4 regions of the Jeotgalibacillus sp. 10bf12 genome follow, and region 2 is predicted to be linked to each of the others. Evidence: riboswitches for the same ligand, from Rfam matches in the RefSeq annotation. Region 2 holds a riboswitch; each other region holds the start of a gene.

Region 1 (4,390 bases), 1.2 Mb from region 2:
TTTTCGGATTTCTTGTCTTTAACCCTTTATCTTCTGTCTGATCCTTCTTTTGGAGGCGCTGTTCAGCCTTCTCGCGACCTTCTTCAGAAGATGTGTAATACATTTCATTTACCAGCTGCAGAATAGAGTCCCTGACTCTTCGGGCAAGTGGAACTGCGCCAAGGCCGGGCAGGCTGATTAAAGCAATATTTGCTTCTTCATAAGCTTCTGCAATGATCGCTTTCTTACCATGCAATAAGGGGAGGTCTGTAATTGCAACTGTGAAATCCCATTCATTCTCATCTTTAAGTGAAAGGATGGCTTTCATAACCTTATCAGACTGATCCGTCCCGCCGGTTAACGAGTCGATCGAACAATCAACCTTCCATTTGTGTGTGTCATCAACATAGTAATCCAGCAGCTCTGGCAGTTCACCCTTCAGCGAATCAATTAACTCCTTTGGGTAACCCGGTGCTGCGATTAGACCTACTGTATAATCTGATCCGCTCATTTTTTCACCCCCTCAATTTATAGTTGTCTTACCTCTTTAACCTAAAACGACCCATTTAAAAACTTTCCTTTAAAATTAATAGGTATTATATTGAATTTAAAATTGTTGTTGACCTTCACGTTACGTCAAGCCTTATGCTGTATTTGTCAGGAGGGTTTTAAATGGAATATACAGTCCAGCAGCTCGCAAAGCTGTCCGGTGTAAGCGGCCGCACACTGAGATACTACGATGAGATCGATCTGTTAAAGCCTGCAAGAATCAGTTCGTCAGGTTACCGGATCTATGGTGAAAAAGAAGTGGATCTGCTGCAGCAGATTCTCTTTTACAGGGAGCTTGAAGTGAGCCTGGATAAAATCAGACAGATTATTCATCACCCGGACTTTGATCTGGTCTCAGCTTTGCAGCAGCATGTTCAGAAACTGCAGGAGAAACATGCCCGTCTTGAACAAATCATTTCAACCGTACAAACAACGATTGAAAGCAAAGAAGGAGGTACTCCAATGAAAGATCAGGAGAAATTTGAAGGGTTAAAGCAAAAGATGATTGATGAAAATGAACAGCAGTATGGTAAAGAAGTGCGCCAACAATATGGGGACCAGGTAGTAGATGACAGCAACGCAAAAATGCGGGGCTTAACTGAAGCAGACTTCAAGCGGATGAACGAGGTTGAAAAAGCATTTTTTACAGAGCTTAAAAAAGCGTTTGATACAGGAGACCCCGCTTCACCTGAAGCACAAAAAGCAGTCGCACTGCATAAAGAATGGCTCAGCTTTACCTGGCCAAAGTATTCAAAAGAAGCACATGCCGGTCTTGGGGAAATGTACGTAAGTGATGATCGGTTTACTGCCTACTATGATCAGCACATTGAAGGCGGAACTGTATTTTTACGTAATGCGATCAATGTGTATACTGGAAAATAATCTTTATCGAAAAGTCATTTGCAGACGTGCAGATGACTTTTTTAGTCTTTACTGATTCCATGCTTTAAAATAAATACAGTGTTCATTTTATTGACGCAGGAAAGGATGAATGATTGTGATCACATGGAAAGAAGAAACAATGATTAATGCACATATTGAAGAAGTCTGGGATTTATTTAAGGATAAAAATATTAAAAGAATTATGCCAAAGGTGATTTCGCATGATCTTGTGGAAGGTGAGGAAACTGTAGCAGGCGCAAAGCATCAGCAAACGTATGGCGAGGGGAAGCGCGTAGAAACCTACTTTGTACATACCCTTGCTTATGAGGATCATGAAAATGAAAAGTATAAGAAGGTTAACTTTATATTGGGTAAAGCGTTTGATACGACATTTTCTTTTAAGCTGCTTAAAGAAAGTGAGGAGCAGACAAGACTCATCTATGAAGGAGAAAATAAAGGAGCTAATTTCGTCGGTAAAGCGATGATGAAGCTTGCCGGTAAAAAACAGGACAATAAAGTTGTGCTCGAGTTCCTGGAAAGAGTAAAGAAAGAAGCTGAAAGCAGCTGACCTGTGATTGAATATTCTCAATTTTGCTGATTGTATTGACTTATCCGACTGAATCACTTATATTTCTACAATCATTAAAAACTTCATAACATCTTCTTATGATGAGAGGCAGAGGGACTGGCCCTTTGAAGCCTCGGCAGCGGACTCTTAATTTGAGTACTGTGCCAATTCCAGCAGGCGTTCGCCTGAGAGATAAGAAAAGTTGTTTGCTTATACAAGCCTCTTCTTTTTCTTATTGAAGAGGTTTTTTTGTGTCCGAAAAACCTCTTCAGTGTTTGTTTTAAACCAATATGGGTACTTTTTCAAGATTAGGGCACGATTTTATTTCAGGAGGCAAAACAGATGAATCAGGAGAATATTCAGAGCAATCCGCTCGCACTTATTCCGTTTGGCGTATTTATTTTACTTTTTATCGGATCAGGAATTTTAACAGGCGACTTTTATTTCATGCCTGTATTAGTTGCATTGTTTACAGCGATTTTAGTCGCAATGCTCATGAATCGAAAAACAGATTTTCAGACGAAAACGATGCAGCTTGCGAAAGGTGGAGGACATCCGAACATTATCTTAATGGTTGTGATCTTCCTACTGGCCGGTGCATTCGCTTCAGTCGCAGAAGGTGCCGGTGCTGTTGATTCAACGGTTAACCTTGGACTTTCACTGCTGCCGCAAAACCTGCTGATTGTTGGTCTGTTCGTCATTGCATGCTTTATCTCTATTTCAATGGGGACATCAGTTGGAACAATTGTAGCACTGGCGCCAATTGGACTTGGACTGTCAGAGCAGACTGATATTGGCGTAGCACTTGCGATGGGGGCAATTGTCAGTGGTGCAATGTTTGGTGATAACCTGTCAATCATTTCTGATACAACGATTGCAGCAGTCCGTACGCAGGGAACAAAAATGAAGGATAAATTTAAAGCGAATATCTTTATCGTATTACCGGCAGCGATCATTACAGCGATTATTTTTGGTGTAATGACAGCTGGGAATAGTGCTTCAATTGATGGAGATAACCCGTATAATTTAGTGCAGGTACTGCCTTATCTCGGCGTATTAATTTTTGCTGTTGCCGGGGCAAACGTAATTCTCGTTTTACTTGGCGGCATTATTTTTGCAGGGGTTGTCGGATTGGCACTAGGTCAATACCGCTTTATAGACTTAATTGGTCTGATTGGAGACGGCTTTACAAATATGCAGGAGCTCGCGATGATCGCCATTTTGCTTGGCGGACTGGTAGAGCTGATCAGAGCAAATGGAGGAATTGAATTCCTGCTTCAGTCAGTCACAAAGCGCGTGAAATCGAAAAAAGGTGGAGAAGCAGGGATCGCAGGGCTTGTCGGGACAGTGAATCTTGCGACAGCTAATAATACCATTTCGATTATCACTGCCGGACCGCTCGCAAAACAGATTGCTGATGAGTACGGTATTGATAAGCGCAGATCAGCGAGTTTGCTTGATATTTTCTCAAGTTCAGTACAGGGTATGATTCCTTACGGTGCACAGCTTCTTGCTGTTGCTGGTGTAGCAGGAATATCTCCTGCTGAGATTGTCCCATACTGCATTTATCCGATTCTGATTGCGCTGTCCGGCTCGATTGCGATCGCCATTCAATTTCCTAGATTTAAGGAGAAGAGTGTATAGTTTTTGGTGGAACAACTTGATTCAACATAAAAGCCGCAGCAGAATTCACTGCTGCGGCTTTTATTATAAAGCTGCCTTAATCTTTGCTTCCATATCCAGCGGCTCTGCTGTTGGTTCAAAGCGCTCGACTACCTGTCCATTCCGATCGATTAAAAACTTTGTGAAGTTCCATTTAATCGAGTCTCCATCCATATAGTGTGGAAAGCGTTCATTCACAATAGAAACCAGCAATTTAGAAATTGGGTGAGCCATATCAAATCCTTGAAAAGGCTTCTGTTCAGCTAAGTAAGTAAACAGAGGAGACGCATCATGATCTCTAACATTTATTTTTTTAAAGATAGGGAAATTGACACCATAATTCATTGCGCAAAACTGTGTAATCTCTCCATCCCCAAGTGGCTCCTGTTCAGCAAATTGGTTAGAAGGGAAACCTAATATTTGCAGCCCGTGCTCCTCATAACGTTCCTGCAGTTTCTGCAGATCTTCGAGTTGTGGTGTGAACCCGCATTTAGTTGCTGTGTTAACAATTAACAACAGCTTTCCTTTGTAAACATCTAAACTTTTCGTGAAGCCACTTGATGTTTTTACTTTGAAATCATAAACGGTCATTAGTTGATTTCTCCTTCGTGAAAAGTCCAAATATATAAATGAACTTGTTTTAAGTTTTTTGAGCTTTTATACCTATATCCTTTATTTATATATAATAAACAAAAATACCTATATTTTAGTGGTGAACAGTTTTTATTGGTCTTTATTCAAAACCATTTC
Region 2 (4,390 bases):
CAGGATCCCACTTTTCATATAATACGCCCTGATCAGACAGGAATGCCTGAACCTGTTCTTCGCCTTTAATCGTTTCCTGAGTATCTCTGATTGTAATTGTCGCCATTTTTATCTTCCTCCCTGAGTGTGTAGTCGCAGTGCTAAATGTGTCTCAAATAGAAATTCAAATGCTTCAAGATGCTTTTTTGCTTCAAAAGCATTCCGTCCCCAGACGGTAATGCCGTGATTGCGGATTAATACGCCAAATATATTTTCATCAATTTTCTCTGCCAAAAGGTTTGCCAGGTCCGGAATGTGCGCAGGGTTTTCAATAATCGGTACCTTCAGTACAGCATCTTCATCCCATAGATTAAATGCCTTGATCAGCTCCTGATTTTGAAAAGTAATTTCTCCTTTTTCAGCGTACAGCTCGGAAATGACATTATTGCTTACTGTGTGAACGTGAAGGGAACAGCCTGCATCAGTCAATTCATAGACCTTTTGATGTAAAAGTGTTTCAGCAGAAGGCTTTAATCCGGTTTGTTCAACCGCCTGGCTGTTCCGGTCGACTAAAAGAAAGTCTTCATCGGTCCGCTGATACTTATCCTTACCGCTTGCTGTGACTAAAAATTCGAGCGGATCATCAGATACTTTAATCGACAGATTGCCGCTTGTACCCGGGAACCAGTATCTTGCACCAAGTGCATCCTTTACATCGGCAAGCTCCTGCCAGCGTGCTTCAAGGTCAAGTGTTTTCAACGGTGTACAACCTCCTTGGACTGTTCAAGATACGTAACCACTTCATCAAAATGAGTAAAACGCTTATACGGAAGATTCAGCTCCCTGCACTTTTCCTCAAGGTAATCACCACAGACAAATACCAGATCAGCAAGCTTTGCTGCCTCAAGGTCTGTGACTGAATCACCAATGACAATTTTCTGTACATGTTCATCAGCAAGTTCTCTGATAATGCTTGGCTTGCAGCACCCGCAGTCATTTGAACAATGTTCATCACATGTATGCGGCCAGGTGATTTGAATCGTATTTCCCGAGAAATCACTGCCGTTGCAGTAAAGCTGCTTTTCAAGGTCATATGGTTTTAACATAGGCTTTACGAAAAAGTCGATGCCGCCGCTGACGATGTTCAGGGGTACATTTTCTTTTCTTGTATAGCTGACAAAATCCCCAAAACCATCACGTATTTCAGCTGTTTCGACAACATAATGAATGATCTCATCTTTTAAAGAAGAAGGGAGGGTTGCAAACATTTTTCCTACGCCTTCACGAATCGATATTTCCCGGGAAAGAATCTGATCTTTAATCTGTTCCCATCCCGGTGGATCAAAGTGCTGCATGATGGAAATAATGTTGTCGGATTTTGTAATCGTGCCATCAAAATCACAAAAGATTACGCTCGGCATGCGCTCACCCCCATAATGCAAGTGCCTTTTCAAGCTCTGCTGACTTTGCAGCAGCGTCCTCTAAAGTACCACCGGCCTGCACTTCTGCGATGGCATCACGGAACGCTTTTGCACCGGCAGCCGCGCCACCTGGGTGACCATGGATCCCGCCGCCTGCATTAATAATGGAGTCTTTACCGAAGTCCTCGATCAGCTGAGGCACTAACCCCGGGTGAATGCCTGCTGACGGAACAGGGAAGGCGCGTCTCAGACGGCTGTCAGAGGTAAGGGCATCTCTGATTGCAAATGTTTCAGCTTTTTCCATTGCGACACTGCCGTATGGAGAAGGGAACAGCACGAAATCTGCACCTGCAAGACGAAGCAATTTACCAAGCAGTACCTGATTAGAAATTCCGTGAAGCGGTGAAGCCGTAAAGGCGCCGGATACAGCAGGGTGCGCCATAATCGGCACATCAATATATGGGTCTTCAGCAAGGCTCTGCAATGTATCAAGTCCGTAAGCAAATACGTTAAAGAGAAGTGCATTTGCGCCAAGTGACACTGCTTTTCGTGCTTTTTCTTTTAAATCAAATGTTCTTCCTGAAAGATTCACTGCATATAACGTGCGGTGGCCTGTGCGCTCATATTCTTCATTCAAAACCTTTACGCCGCGGCGGATCCGATCCTCAAAAGGTGTAAGTGGATTATCAAATAAAATCTCATCATCCTTTACAAGATCAACGCCGCCTGCAGCCTGTGCGCGAAGCTGTTCTTCAAACAGGTCTGTTCCGCGGCCGATCATCCCTTTAAAAATACTCATCAGCAGTGGGCGATCGTGTACGCCAAGTTTATTTCTGATTGAATCAATCCCGAACTGGGGACCGGGGAACTGCTGTTCAAGTGCTTCATCAAGCTCGATATCAACAAGCTTCACTTCACCATCCAGTGAAAGCTTTCCAAAAATCGTAGTCAGGATTGCCGGAATATCAGCACTGAAGTTTGCTGCCGGATAGGCGATTTTAATCAGCCCTGCCTTACGCTCACCCAGGTGGCCGGCTGCTGCTGAAGGTGACGTTTCACTGACAGAAACAACCTCACCCTTATGTTTTTTCAACTGCTCCTGATCAACCGCCGGCAGGTCCGTCCATGAACCGACCGTCAGCCCAAGTGCAATAGACTCGGCCTTTTTTTCTAAATTTCCTTTTGCATCATGTACGAGATAAGTCGCTGTAATTTTTGACATTATTGACATCCTTTCAAAAAAAGAAATAAAAAATCCGCTCCCAAAGAGGAAGCGGACATCAAAATGAACGTTCTTCCTCTTATCCTTCAGCTGTCGCTGTGAGAATTAGCACCTTGAATCAGCGTTAGCTGAAACAGGTTGCCGGGTTTCATCGGGCTCGGTCCCTCCACCTGCTCTTTATAAGAGTTTCATACGTATTCGGTTGGATTTAAAATCATGTACCGAATTATGGCAGACATCTTCAAAAACGTCAAGCTGCTTTTTCAGAAAATTATATTATTGTGATTTTAGTTTATGAGTAATATTGTGTTTGTCTCTTAATAATTTGGTGGGTGTTTTCCGCTTCAGGGGGACGCTTTAACCACCCGCTGAGCAGGTACTAAGATTTTTTAAGAAACTTTAAAGAATGAGAGATAATTGATCAACCGACTCTATATAATTTTAAAAGATAACTCAGCTGTTGACCGGAGTGGAAGGCGGCGACTCCAACGGCGGAAAGGGACAGGTGAGACCCTGTAATGCGAAGCATGGAAGGGGCTCACCGCCCGGCCGTGGAAAGCGTCCGCCTGAAACGCAGGTCAACAGCGGTTCCCAGAAGCCCTCAAAAATAATTTTTAAAAAACTCATTGACAAAACGTCACTCTATTCCGTAAACTTGCAATTATGAATTCGAAATAACCAAAAACAACCAACTACATATACCACTCTTATCGAGAGTTGGCTGAGGGAATTGGCCCTATGAAGCCCGGCAACCGGCCCCGCTGTATACATTCAGCAGGGACACGGTGCTACATCCAACAGACGTAATGGTCTGAGAGATAAGAGGTCGAATCAGTCTAATTCTGCCTCTTTCTATCTTAGAAAGGGGCTTTTTATTGTTTAACTTTATAAAGCTGGCTGTGATTTCCGCTTCAGGCGGACGCTTTCCGTGGCCGGGCGCTGAGCCATCAGGCTTCGCCGTGATCGTCTCACCTGTCCCTTCCTGCCAAAGGAGTCGCCGCCTTACGCTCCAATCTCAGCTGAGGAAAGATGAAAATGGCTTTTACTAAGAAAGAATCAAACAAGGAGCGTGAAACAATGGGTAAGGCAGAACGGTTGAAAAAAGCACGGCCGCCGGTACAGAAAAATACACATGATGGCAGACTCCCGCCAGGTCAGACGCTGACAGAAAAATTTCCGATTCTGCATGAAGGCGAGGTCCCTGAATACAATCTTGCTACATGGGATTTCACGCTGTTTGGTGAAGGGGCAACGAAAAGGACATTCACATATGACGAGCTCATGCAGCTGCCGCAGACGACGGTTGTGAAAGATATTCACTGCGTCACAAGATGGTCGCGGTTTGATAATGCATTTACAGGCGTCACAATCAAAGACTTACTGAAAGACTACGATATTCCTGAAGGCACAAAACACGTCATGATTTATGGAGATCATGACTATGAGACGAACCTTCCTCTTGAGGATCTGCTCGGAGATGACATTCTACTGGCACATTCCTTTGAGGGAAAGCCGCTGACAGCAAAGCACGGCTATCCATTCAGATTGGTCGTGCCGCATCTGTATTTCTGGAAGAGTGTGAAGTGGATCAGAGGCATTGAATTTTTAAAGGAAGACCGCCCAGGATTCTGGGAGCGTAACGGATTCCACAATTACGGTGAAGTATTCAGAGAAGAGCGTTTTTCAGGAGAGGATCTCGATATTCCTGAAGATGAATGGCATAAAAAAGAATTTGATTAAAGGAGAGGAACGTTAATGACAAATGTAC
Region 3 (4,390 bases), 1.4 Mb from region 2:
TGATATTGCCACACATGTCATCCAGGGAGATGCACAGGATGAACAGCTTCTGATTCAGGCTGGCATTAGAAACTTTGATCTCGTTGTCGTATCATTCGGTGAAAATATAGAGGCGAGTATCTTAACAACAATTATTTTAACTGACCTAGGTGTGAAGGAAATCTGGGTAAAAGCATCCAGTCTTTATCATCAGAAGGTACTTGAAAAAATTGGTGCAACTCGCGTAATACGTCCTGAAAAAGATATGGCACGGCGAATTGCCCACAGACTGGCATCCAAACATTTTATTGATTATGTTGAACTGACTGAAGAGCATTCAATGGTCGAAATAAAAGCAACGCCGAAAATTATCGGTAAAACTATCGCCGCACTGAACATCAGAAACCGCTTTGGATGTAACATTGTCGGGATCTACAGGCAGCATGATATGATTGTATCACCAAGTGGAGACGATAAAATTCAAAAAGAGGATGTACTGATTGTCATCGGTGAGAACAGAAAGCTTCACCGATTTGAGAAACAGGGTGTCTGATCGTGTTAATAATTGTTTTGTTAAAATCTATCAGTATTACTGCACAGCTGATGATTGAAGCGTGAGGGGGCGGAGGGGCATTGCGAAGCCTGAGGGCTCACTGCCCGGCCGCGGAAAGCGTCCCCTGAAGCGGAAATCAACAGCCAACTTTAGCAAAGTCTAATAAAAGATCCGGAATCTCTTTATGAGGTTCCGGATCTTTTAAATCTCTCTCCTGAAATTTCTTCAGCCATCAGCAGTTCACTTGCACAGGGCTTGAGAAGTTTTTTAAGCGACGCTTTATCTTCTTCCGGGTCCAGCCACTGATTGAAAGCATCCCGTTCAAGTATGACAGGCATTCTAGTATGGATATCAGCCATCAGATCATTTGGTTCAGTCGTTAAGATCGTACAGCTTCTGATGATTTGATCATCATGACGCCAAGACTCCCACAGACCTGCAAATGTAATCGGCTCACCGTCGTGCCTCTTTATTTCGTAGGGCTGTTTTTCCCTCCCTGATTTTTTCCATTCGTAAAATGAAGTGGCAGGAATCAGGCACCGTTTGGATTCAAATGCTCTGCGAAAGCTTGGCTTCTCTGCGACCGTTTCAGACCTGGCATTGAACGTTTTATACCCAATTTTTTCATCCTTAGCAAAAGGGGGAATCAGTCCCCACCTGAAAGAGGCGGGATAACGCTGTCCGTTTAACTGCACAACCGCTGCAGCATGCTGACTTGGTGACAGGTTCAGGTTTGGCGTATAAAGAAAATCATCCCTCATCTCAAACTGATAATACTGCTGCAGATCATACATCGCCTCAACTAAAGAAAATCGTCCGCACATCCCTCATCTCTCCTTTATAAGCATTCTAACAAAATATTGCGAAGATAGAGAAGATTACAACTTATTTCCTTTTAAAGGTAATCGGTTGATTTGTTTCGGTATACGAATCATACTGAATACAGACATACATATTCAGGAGGGTTTTCCATATGAAGAAATTTTGGTTAGTATCTGCAATGGCAGCTGCACTTATGCTTGCAGCCTGCTCAGATGATTCGTCAGAGCCGGCAGAAACAGAAGAAGCAACAACTGAGGAATTTGCAGAAGAAACGGAAGAGGCTTCAACAGAAGAAGCAGGTGAAGAAGAAAGCGCTGAACCAGAGCTTTATCTTGTTGGTGACGAGGTAACTTCAGGTGACCTGACAGTTACAGTGACTGATACTGGTGTTGCTGAACAAATCGATGACACGAATCGTGTTTACGAGATCAATATGACAGTGACAAATAATGGTGAAGAGGAAGTATCTTTATCTTCAGAGGACTTCACATTGACTGATCTTACAGATGAAGAAAAAATGGCTTACGGCGATCCGTCTGAATGGACAATCGCAGCAGGAGAATCAGCAGAAGGCTCATTACAATATGAATCTGCAGCAGCAACTGCATTCAAACTTTTCGGCACAATCGGTGAAGAAGAAGTTGAATGGAGACTGCCGGGGATTACTTCTTTAGACTAATCGTATTTTAAGCACTTGGCTTTTATAAAAATGGACATGATAAATGCAGCGGAGCGTAAGGTGAAGACACCGTCCGGCCACGGAAAGCGTCCGCCTGAAGTGAAGCGAAACGATTAAAGGGGCTCGAACAATTATGTTCAGCCTCTTTTTTATATCCAATCATTTACCTAAACGTATTTTAATCATCACTCCTATTGACACAACAGCCACCTTTCTTGTAAAGTTGTCATAATTAATTGAATAGCGTGGATTCTTATCAAGAGAGGCGGAGGGAACAGGCCCGTTGAAACCTCAGCAACCTACACACAATGTGAAAAGGTGCTAAATCCATCCTGCAATCATGCAGGGAAGATAAGAAGCTTAGTAGTCTAAAGCCTTCTTATCTATGATGATGGAAGGCTTTTTTGTATATACATCAGGAAGGGTGAAATAATGAACTTACTTGAAGAAATGAAGCAAAGAATTCTGATTGGTGACGGCGCGATGGGAACCCTCCTGTATTCATATGGCTCAGATCAGTGCTTTGAAGAATTAAATCTGTCTCATGCAGAGCATATCCAGCAAATTCATCGTGCATACATTGATGCTGGTGCTGATGTGATACAAACAAATACCTACGGCGCGAACTATCATAAGCTCGAGCGCTACGGACTCGAAGAAAAGGTAAAAGAAATCAATACTGCGGCTGTAAAAAACGCTAAAGCTGCGGCGAAAGACAATACCTTCATTCTCGGTACAATCGGCGGGATCAGAAGCTTCCGTCCTCAATCGATTGACCTGAATGAAATCAAGCGGACATTCAGAGAACAGCTTTACTGTTTACTGTTAGAAGGAGTAGACGGGTTATTATTTGAAACGTATTACGATTTCGAGGAACTGGCAGCGGTCATTGAAATCGCCAGAAAAGAAACAGACCTGCCGATTATTGCGCATATTTCAGTTCAGGAGCCGGATGTGATGCAAAATGGTAAACCGGTTTCTGAAGCGCTACTGGAGCTTGAACAGCTTGGAGCCGATGTAGTTGGCTTAAATTGCAGACAGGGTCCATTCCATATGATTAAGTCACTTGAACAGGTACCGCTTCCTGAAAAGGCTTATCTGTCCTGTTATCCAAACGCGAGTCTTCCATCTTACTCAGAAGGCTCACTTCAGTACAGCAATAATGCTGAATACTTTGGTGAGGTGGCACCTGCATTCAGAGAGCAGGGAGTCAGACTGCTCGGGGGATGCTGCGGGACAACGCCGGATCATGTGAGAGCATTCAGCCAGGCACTAAAAGGGCTTGCACCTATTACTGAAAAAAGAGTGGAGAAAGCTGAAAAGATTGTAGTGCGCTCAAGACAAAAGGATTTGCCTGAGCCCCTCACAGACATCGTTAGAGACCGCAAATCAGTCATTGTTGAACTCGATCCTCCCAAGAAGCTTTATACAGATAAGTTTATCGAAGGTGCAAAAGCACTCGGTGCAGCCGGAGCTGATGCTGTTACTCTTGCTGATAACTCACTTGCGAGTCCGCGTGTATCCAATGAGTCACTTGGTTACCTGATCAAACAGCAGGGCGTCCGTCCGCTTGTTCATCTGACGTGCAGAGACCGTAATCTGATCGGGCTTCAAAGCCATCTGATGGGACTTCACACACTTGGGCTTCATGACATTCTGGCTGTCACAGGTGACCCGACAAAGGTTGGGGATTTCCCGGGTGCAGCTTCAGTCTATGACGTATCATCATTTGAATTGATTGAAATGATCCAGCAGCTGAATAACGGCATGTCGATGTCCGGAAAAGACTTAGGCGAGAAAGCTTCATTTACGATCGGTGCGGCATTCAACCCGAATGTCAGAAGTGTTGAAAGAGCCGTACAGCGTCTGGAGAAAAAGATCTCGGCCGGAGCTGATTACTTTATGAGTCAGCCTGTATTCTCTGAGGAAAAGCTGATTCAGACAGCTGAAGCAGTTAAGGATCTTGGAAAGCCCGTATATATTGGCCTGATGCCTTTGACAAGCAGCAAAAACGCAGACTTCCTTCATAATGAAGTACCCGGTATCAAATTAACTGAACAGGTAAGAGACCGGATGGCAGCAGTGTCCGGTGACCGTGAAAAATCTTACCAGGAAGGATTGGCCATTACAAAGTCACTGATTGATACAGCGCTCGATCTATTTAATGGCATCTATCTGATCACACCATTTATGCGCTATGAAATGACAGCAGAATTAACACGCTATGCCAATGAGCAGGCGGCAAAGAGAGGAGGAAACCAACGTGCGCACATTATTCAATGAACAGCTTAAGAAAAGAATCCTGATTATGGACGGTGCAATGGGTACGATGCTTCAGGATGCGAACCTGTCAGCAG
Region 4 (4,390 bases), 810 kb from region 2:
AATCGAAAAGAACTTTTTCAAGCTTGAGAAAGATGAGTACAGGCTGTATCCAATGCATATACCGCTTGAAGTGAAAAACTCAATTGCAGGTGAAGTGCGAGGGATCGCAGAGATTTATAAGCTTGAATGGAGCGGTCAGAAAACGGTCATCTATTTTGAAATGAAATCGCTCGAGTCTACAAATTAAAAAGCGTATCGGCTTAGCCGATACGCTTTATCTATTTAGACGATTGGTCCGCCAAGTCTGGCGATCCGCTCATCTACGCTAGTGAACTTCTTAAAGTTCTCTTTAAACTTTAATGCAAGCTCCATCGCTTTTTCCTCGTATTCACTTTCATTCTTCCATGCAAAACGCGGCTGCAGCACATCATCAGGTACACCTGGAATGTGAAGCGGTGTCTCAAGTCCGAATAGTCCATTACTTGCAGTCTCCGTATTTGCAAGCTCACCGTGGAGAGCAGCCCTAACCATTGCTCTTGTGTAAGTAAGTTTCATACGTGATCCCGTCCCGTAAGCACCGCCAGTCCAGCCGGTATTGACCAGGTATACTTCTGCATCATGCTCTTCAAGCTTTTTACCAAGCATTTCAGCGTATACAGTCGGTTCAAGTGGAAGGAAAGGAGATCCAAAGCAGGTTGAGAACGTTGCTTCCGGCTCAGTAATGCCTCTTTCAGTGCCGGCAAGCTTTGATGTGTAGCCGCTCAGGAAGTGGTACATTGCCTGTTCTTTTGTCAGCTTTGCGATCGGAGGCAGTACACCAAATGCATCAGCAGTCAGGAATACAATTGTATTCGGGTGACCGGCTCTGCTTGGATCCACGATATTTCTCATCGCCTGCAGCGGATATGCAGCACGCGTATTTTCAGTTAATGAAGAGTCATCATAGTCTGCTTCATGTGACTCAGGGTCAAGCACGACATTTTCAAGGACTGAACCAAATCGGATCGCATCGAAAATCTGCGGCTCTTTTTCCTCTGACAGGTTAATGCATTTCGCGTAGCATCCACCCTCGATATTAAACACGCCATTATCAGACCAGCCGTGCTCATCATCCCCAATGAGCTTACGGTCAGCATCTGCTGATAGCGTTGTTTTACCAGTTCCTGAAAGTCCGAAGAATAATGCCACATCCCCTTCAGCACCAACGTTTGCTGAGCAGTGCATCGGTAAAATATCATTTTGCGGTAGCAGATAATTCATCACAGAGAAAATAGACTTTTTCATTTCGCCTGCATATTCTGTGCCACCGATTAAAATTGTGCGTTGTTCAAATGATACAATGATAAATGTTTCAGAATTTGTACCATCTGTTTCAGGGTCAGCTTTCAATGATGGAGCAGACAAAATTGTAAACGGCGCTTCATTCCGGCTGGTCCATGCTTCACCTTTTTCAGGTCTGATAAATAGCTGGTGGGCAAAAAGATTATGCCATGCGCGCTCGTTGACCACACGGATTGGGAGGCGGGAATCAGCATCAGCGCCTGCAAATCCTTCAAACATAAATACTTCTTCTTTTTCACCAAGGTGGTTTAGTACTTTCGTATATAAACGGTCAAATGAATCCTCAGAGATCGGCTGATTGACTTTACCCCAGTCAATCTTGTCACGTACAGAAGCTTCATCCACAATAAATTTATCTTTTGGAGAGCGGCCGGTGTATTTGCCAGTTTCCGCTTTTACAGCGCCTGTAGAAGTTAATGTGCCTTCTTCTCTCATTAATACCTTCTCTACAAGCTGAGGTACAGAAAGGTTCTTATTCACGCGTTCGCTCATTAATAGTTCTTTTAATTCTGAAGTGTTTCGGATTGTTGTCATGTTATCTCCCACCTTTTCAGTAAGTCATTCACCTTTGTTCGAAATTAGTATAACACATTCAATTGAATAGTCTATACTAATTGGTGATTTCGTTAAAAATTCTTAAATTGTTTGTTTTTTAAAGGTTGGCTGATGATTTCCGCTTCAGGGGGACGCTTTCCGCGGCCGGGCGGTGAGCCCGCAGGCTTCGCCATAAGCCTCACCTGTCCCTTCCTGCCGCAGGAGTCGCCCCCATCCACTCCAATCAACAGCTGTGCAAGTAAGATAATGGATTTTAAAAAATGAAAGCTTAATAAAAGTTCTTATTATCATAGAATATTATGATTGACATTACACATTCATTTCCGTAAGATAGTTTTTTGAACGGATACTCTTATCCCGAGCTGGTGGAGGGACAGGCCCTATGAAACCCAGCAACCTGCTCTGCAAAAAAGCATGATGCTTTTGCGGTCCAAACATTTGGAGCGAAGGTGCTAACCTGGAGCAAGACGTGTGTCTTGAACGATAAGAGTGAAAGGCGAACTGATTATGAACCTTTCCTCATGAACGTGATTTGAGGAGAGGTTTCTTTTATTTATGCCGAAACTTGGATGATCTTGTAGGTTAACGTTCGATCTCTAAGGGTAATGAGTACCGTCGACTATTTGCTTCACAAGGAGGAGACTTATATGTCTGTAAAACGTCGTTTATTTACATCCGAGTCCGTAACTGAGGGACATCCGGATAAAATCTGTGATCAGATTTCTGATTCAATTCTTGATGCAATTCTGAAAGATGATCCGAATGCCCGCGTGGCATGCGAAACTTCTGTTACAACCGGACTTGTTCTGGTAGCTGGAGAAATCTCAACTTCTACGTATGTAGATATCCCTAAGATCGTACGTGAAACGATCAAAGAAATCGGTTATACACGTGCTAAATATGGTTTTGATGCGGATACTTGTGCAGTACTAACTTCTATTGATGAGCAGTCACCTGACATTGCAGCAGGAGTTGACCGTGCGCTAGAAGACCGTGAAAGCCAGATGACTGACGCGGAAATCGAATCAATTGGTGCAGGCGACCAGGGGCTTATGTTCGGTTATGCAAATAACGAAACAGCTGAACTGATGCCACTGCCAATCTCACTTGCTCACAAACTGTCACGCCGTCTGACTGAAGTGCGTAAAGAAGATATTCTTCCATACCTTCGTCCTGATGGTAAGACGCAGGTGACAGTTGAATATGATGAAAATGACAAGCCGGTGCGCGTAGACACAATCGTTATCTCAACGCAGCACCATCCGGAAGTCAGCCTTGAGCGTATTCAGCGTAACCTGAAGGAACACGTAATTAACCATGTCGTTCCTGCAGAGCTAATTGATGAAGATACTAAATACTTCATTAACCCGACTGGGCGCTTCGTTATTGGCGGACCTCAGGGAGATGCCGGTCTGACTGGCCGTAAAATCATCGTTGATACTTACGGTGGATATGCGCGTCACGGCGGCGGTGCATTCTCTGGTAAGGATGCAACGAAAGTTGACCGCTCAGGTGCTTACGCTGCACGTTACGTAGCGAAAAACATCGTTGCTGCAGGTCTTGCTGATAAATGTGAAGTACAGCTTGCATACGCAATCGGCGTAGCGCAGCCTGTATCAATTTCTGTTAATACATTTGACACTGGTAAAGTGGAAGAGGATACACTTGTGGATCTGATCCGTAATCACTTTGACCTTCGTCCTGCAGGCATTATTAAAATGCTTGACCTTCGCCGTCCGATCTACAAGCAGACAGCTGCTTACGGACACTTCGGCCGTAATGATCTTGACCTTCCATGGGAAAGAACAGATAAAGCAGATGCGTTGAAGAAGGATGCTAACGCATAATAAGAATACAATCCGTCCGGAATATATCTGTTATGATATATTCCGGATTTTTTGTTGAATGGGCATAGATCAAATTTCACTATTCTAAGAACATGGTGTGAGTTTCTTTGAATCACAGTAAGCGTCAAACGAACCACACCTTCTGTTGTGTAACCTTCCGTGACAAAATGAAGGAAATCAAATATGTAACGAACGTGTTCAATCAAGCTACGATTTTTTCTACTTTCTCTTCACATAGACATTTCAAACGGATCTTAAGCCAGATGAAATGCTCCTTTCTTCGAAAGGTACACCGACTGCCTCTTATCCTATGAACACATTGGTTATATGGAAGGTGTGGTTATTGAATGGATGTAAAAGAAAGCTCAAATCACGTGCCAAGTGGATACGTAGAAAAGATGTCGCGTATCTATGAAGAGTGGCGTGAAAGTGACTTATCATTAAAAGCATTTTGCGAGACTCGGGATGAAGTCACGTACAGTCAGCTTCATTATTTTAGAATGACTTACCGGCCAGAGGATATCCAACAGGAACGTCCAACTGGATGGGCAAAAATCAATATGCAATCCCCTACTACGAAGCTCGACCTGCACGTAGGGCCATATAAAGTTGTGATCCCTCCGGGATTTGATAAAGAATTATTAACTGAACTGCTGGAGGTGATCACGCCATGATTCTTCAACCGGAATCTATACGCAATATATACC

Evidence for each region. A riboswitch is a leader RNA that binds a small molecule or an ion and turns the genes downstream of it on or off. The one in region 2 is predicted to bind S-adenosylmethionine.
Region 1: another riboswitch for S-adenosylmethionine. It lies ahead of DH10bf12_RS08805 (Na+/H+ antiporter NhaC family protein); the one in region 2 lies ahead of DH10bf12_RS02060 (2,3-diketo-5-methylthiopentyl-1-phosphate enolase).
Region 3: another riboswitch for S-adenosylmethionine. It lies ahead of DH10bf12_RS09485 (bifunctional homocysteine S-methyltransferase/methylenetetrahydrofolate reductase); the one in region 2 lies ahead of DH10bf12_RS02060 (2,3-diketo-5-methylthiopentyl-1-phosphate enolase).
Region 4: another riboswitch for S-adenosylmethionine. It lies ahead of metK (methionine adenosyltransferase); the one in region 2 lies ahead of DH10bf12_RS02060 (2,3-diketo-5-methylthiopentyl-1-phosphate enolase).

What each region holds. Positions count from the first base shown of each region.
Region 1 is NZ_CP200276.1:1,670,371-1,674,760, forward strand. Features, by position in the region: gene DH10bf12_RS08790 (hypothetical protein) at 1-490, opposite strand, end outside; gene DH10bf12_RS08795 (MerR family transcriptional regulator) at 652-1,410, shown strand; gene DH10bf12_RS08800 (SRPBCC family protein) at 1,526-1,978, shown strand; SAM riboswitch class I at 2,072-2,177, shown strand; gene DH10bf12_RS08805 (Na+/H+ antiporter NhaC family protein) at 2,321-3,622, shown strand; gene DH10bf12_RS08810 (glutathione peroxidase) at 3,686-4,231, opposite strand.
Region 2 is NZ_CP200276.1:445,057-449,446, reverse strand. Features, by position in the region: gene DH10bf12_RS02075 (1,2-dihydroxy-3-keto-5-methylthiopentene dioxygenase) at 1-106, opposite strand, end outside; gene DH10bf12_RS02070 (methylthioribulose 1-phosphate dehydratase) at 109-738, opposite strand; gene DH10bf12_RS02065 (2-hydroxy-3-keto-5-methylthiopentenyl-1-phosphate phosphatase) at 735-1,400, opposite strand; gene DH10bf12_RS02060 (2,3-diketo-5-methylthiopentyl-1-phosphate enolase) at 1,405-2,622, opposite strand; SAM riboswitch class I at 2,699-2,808, opposite strand; SAM riboswitch class I at 3,327-3,447, shown strand; gene DH10bf12_RS02055 (sulfite oxidase-like oxidoreductase) at 3,700-4,362, shown strand; gene mtnK (S-methyl-5-thioribose kinase) at 4,378-4,390, shown strand, end outside.
Region 3 is NZ_CP200276.1:1,816,229-1,820,618, forward strand. Features, by position in the region: gene DH10bf12_RS09470 (potassium channel family protein) at 1-532, shown strand, start outside; gene DH10bf12_RS09475 (SOS response-associated peptidase) at 715-1,356, opposite strand; gene DH10bf12_RS09480 (DUF4352 domain-containing protein) at 1,506-2,033, shown strand; SAM riboswitch class I at 2,284-2,391, shown strand; gene DH10bf12_RS09485 (bifunctional homocysteine S-methyltransferase/methylenetetrahydrofolate reductase) at 2,466-4,316, shown strand; gene metH (methionine synthase) at 4,264-4,390, shown strand, end outside.
Region 4 is NZ_CP200276.1:3,092,389-3,096,778, reverse strand. Features, by position in the region: gene DH10bf12_RS16110 (DUF2584 family protein) at 1-187, shown strand, start outside; gene pckA (phosphoenolpyruvate carboxykinase (ATP)) at 223-1,815, opposite strand; SAM riboswitch class I at 2,186-2,326, shown strand; gene metK (methionine adenosyltransferase) at 2,484-3,683, shown strand; gene tnpA (IS66 family insertion sequence element accessory protein TnpA) at 4,031-4,357, shown strand.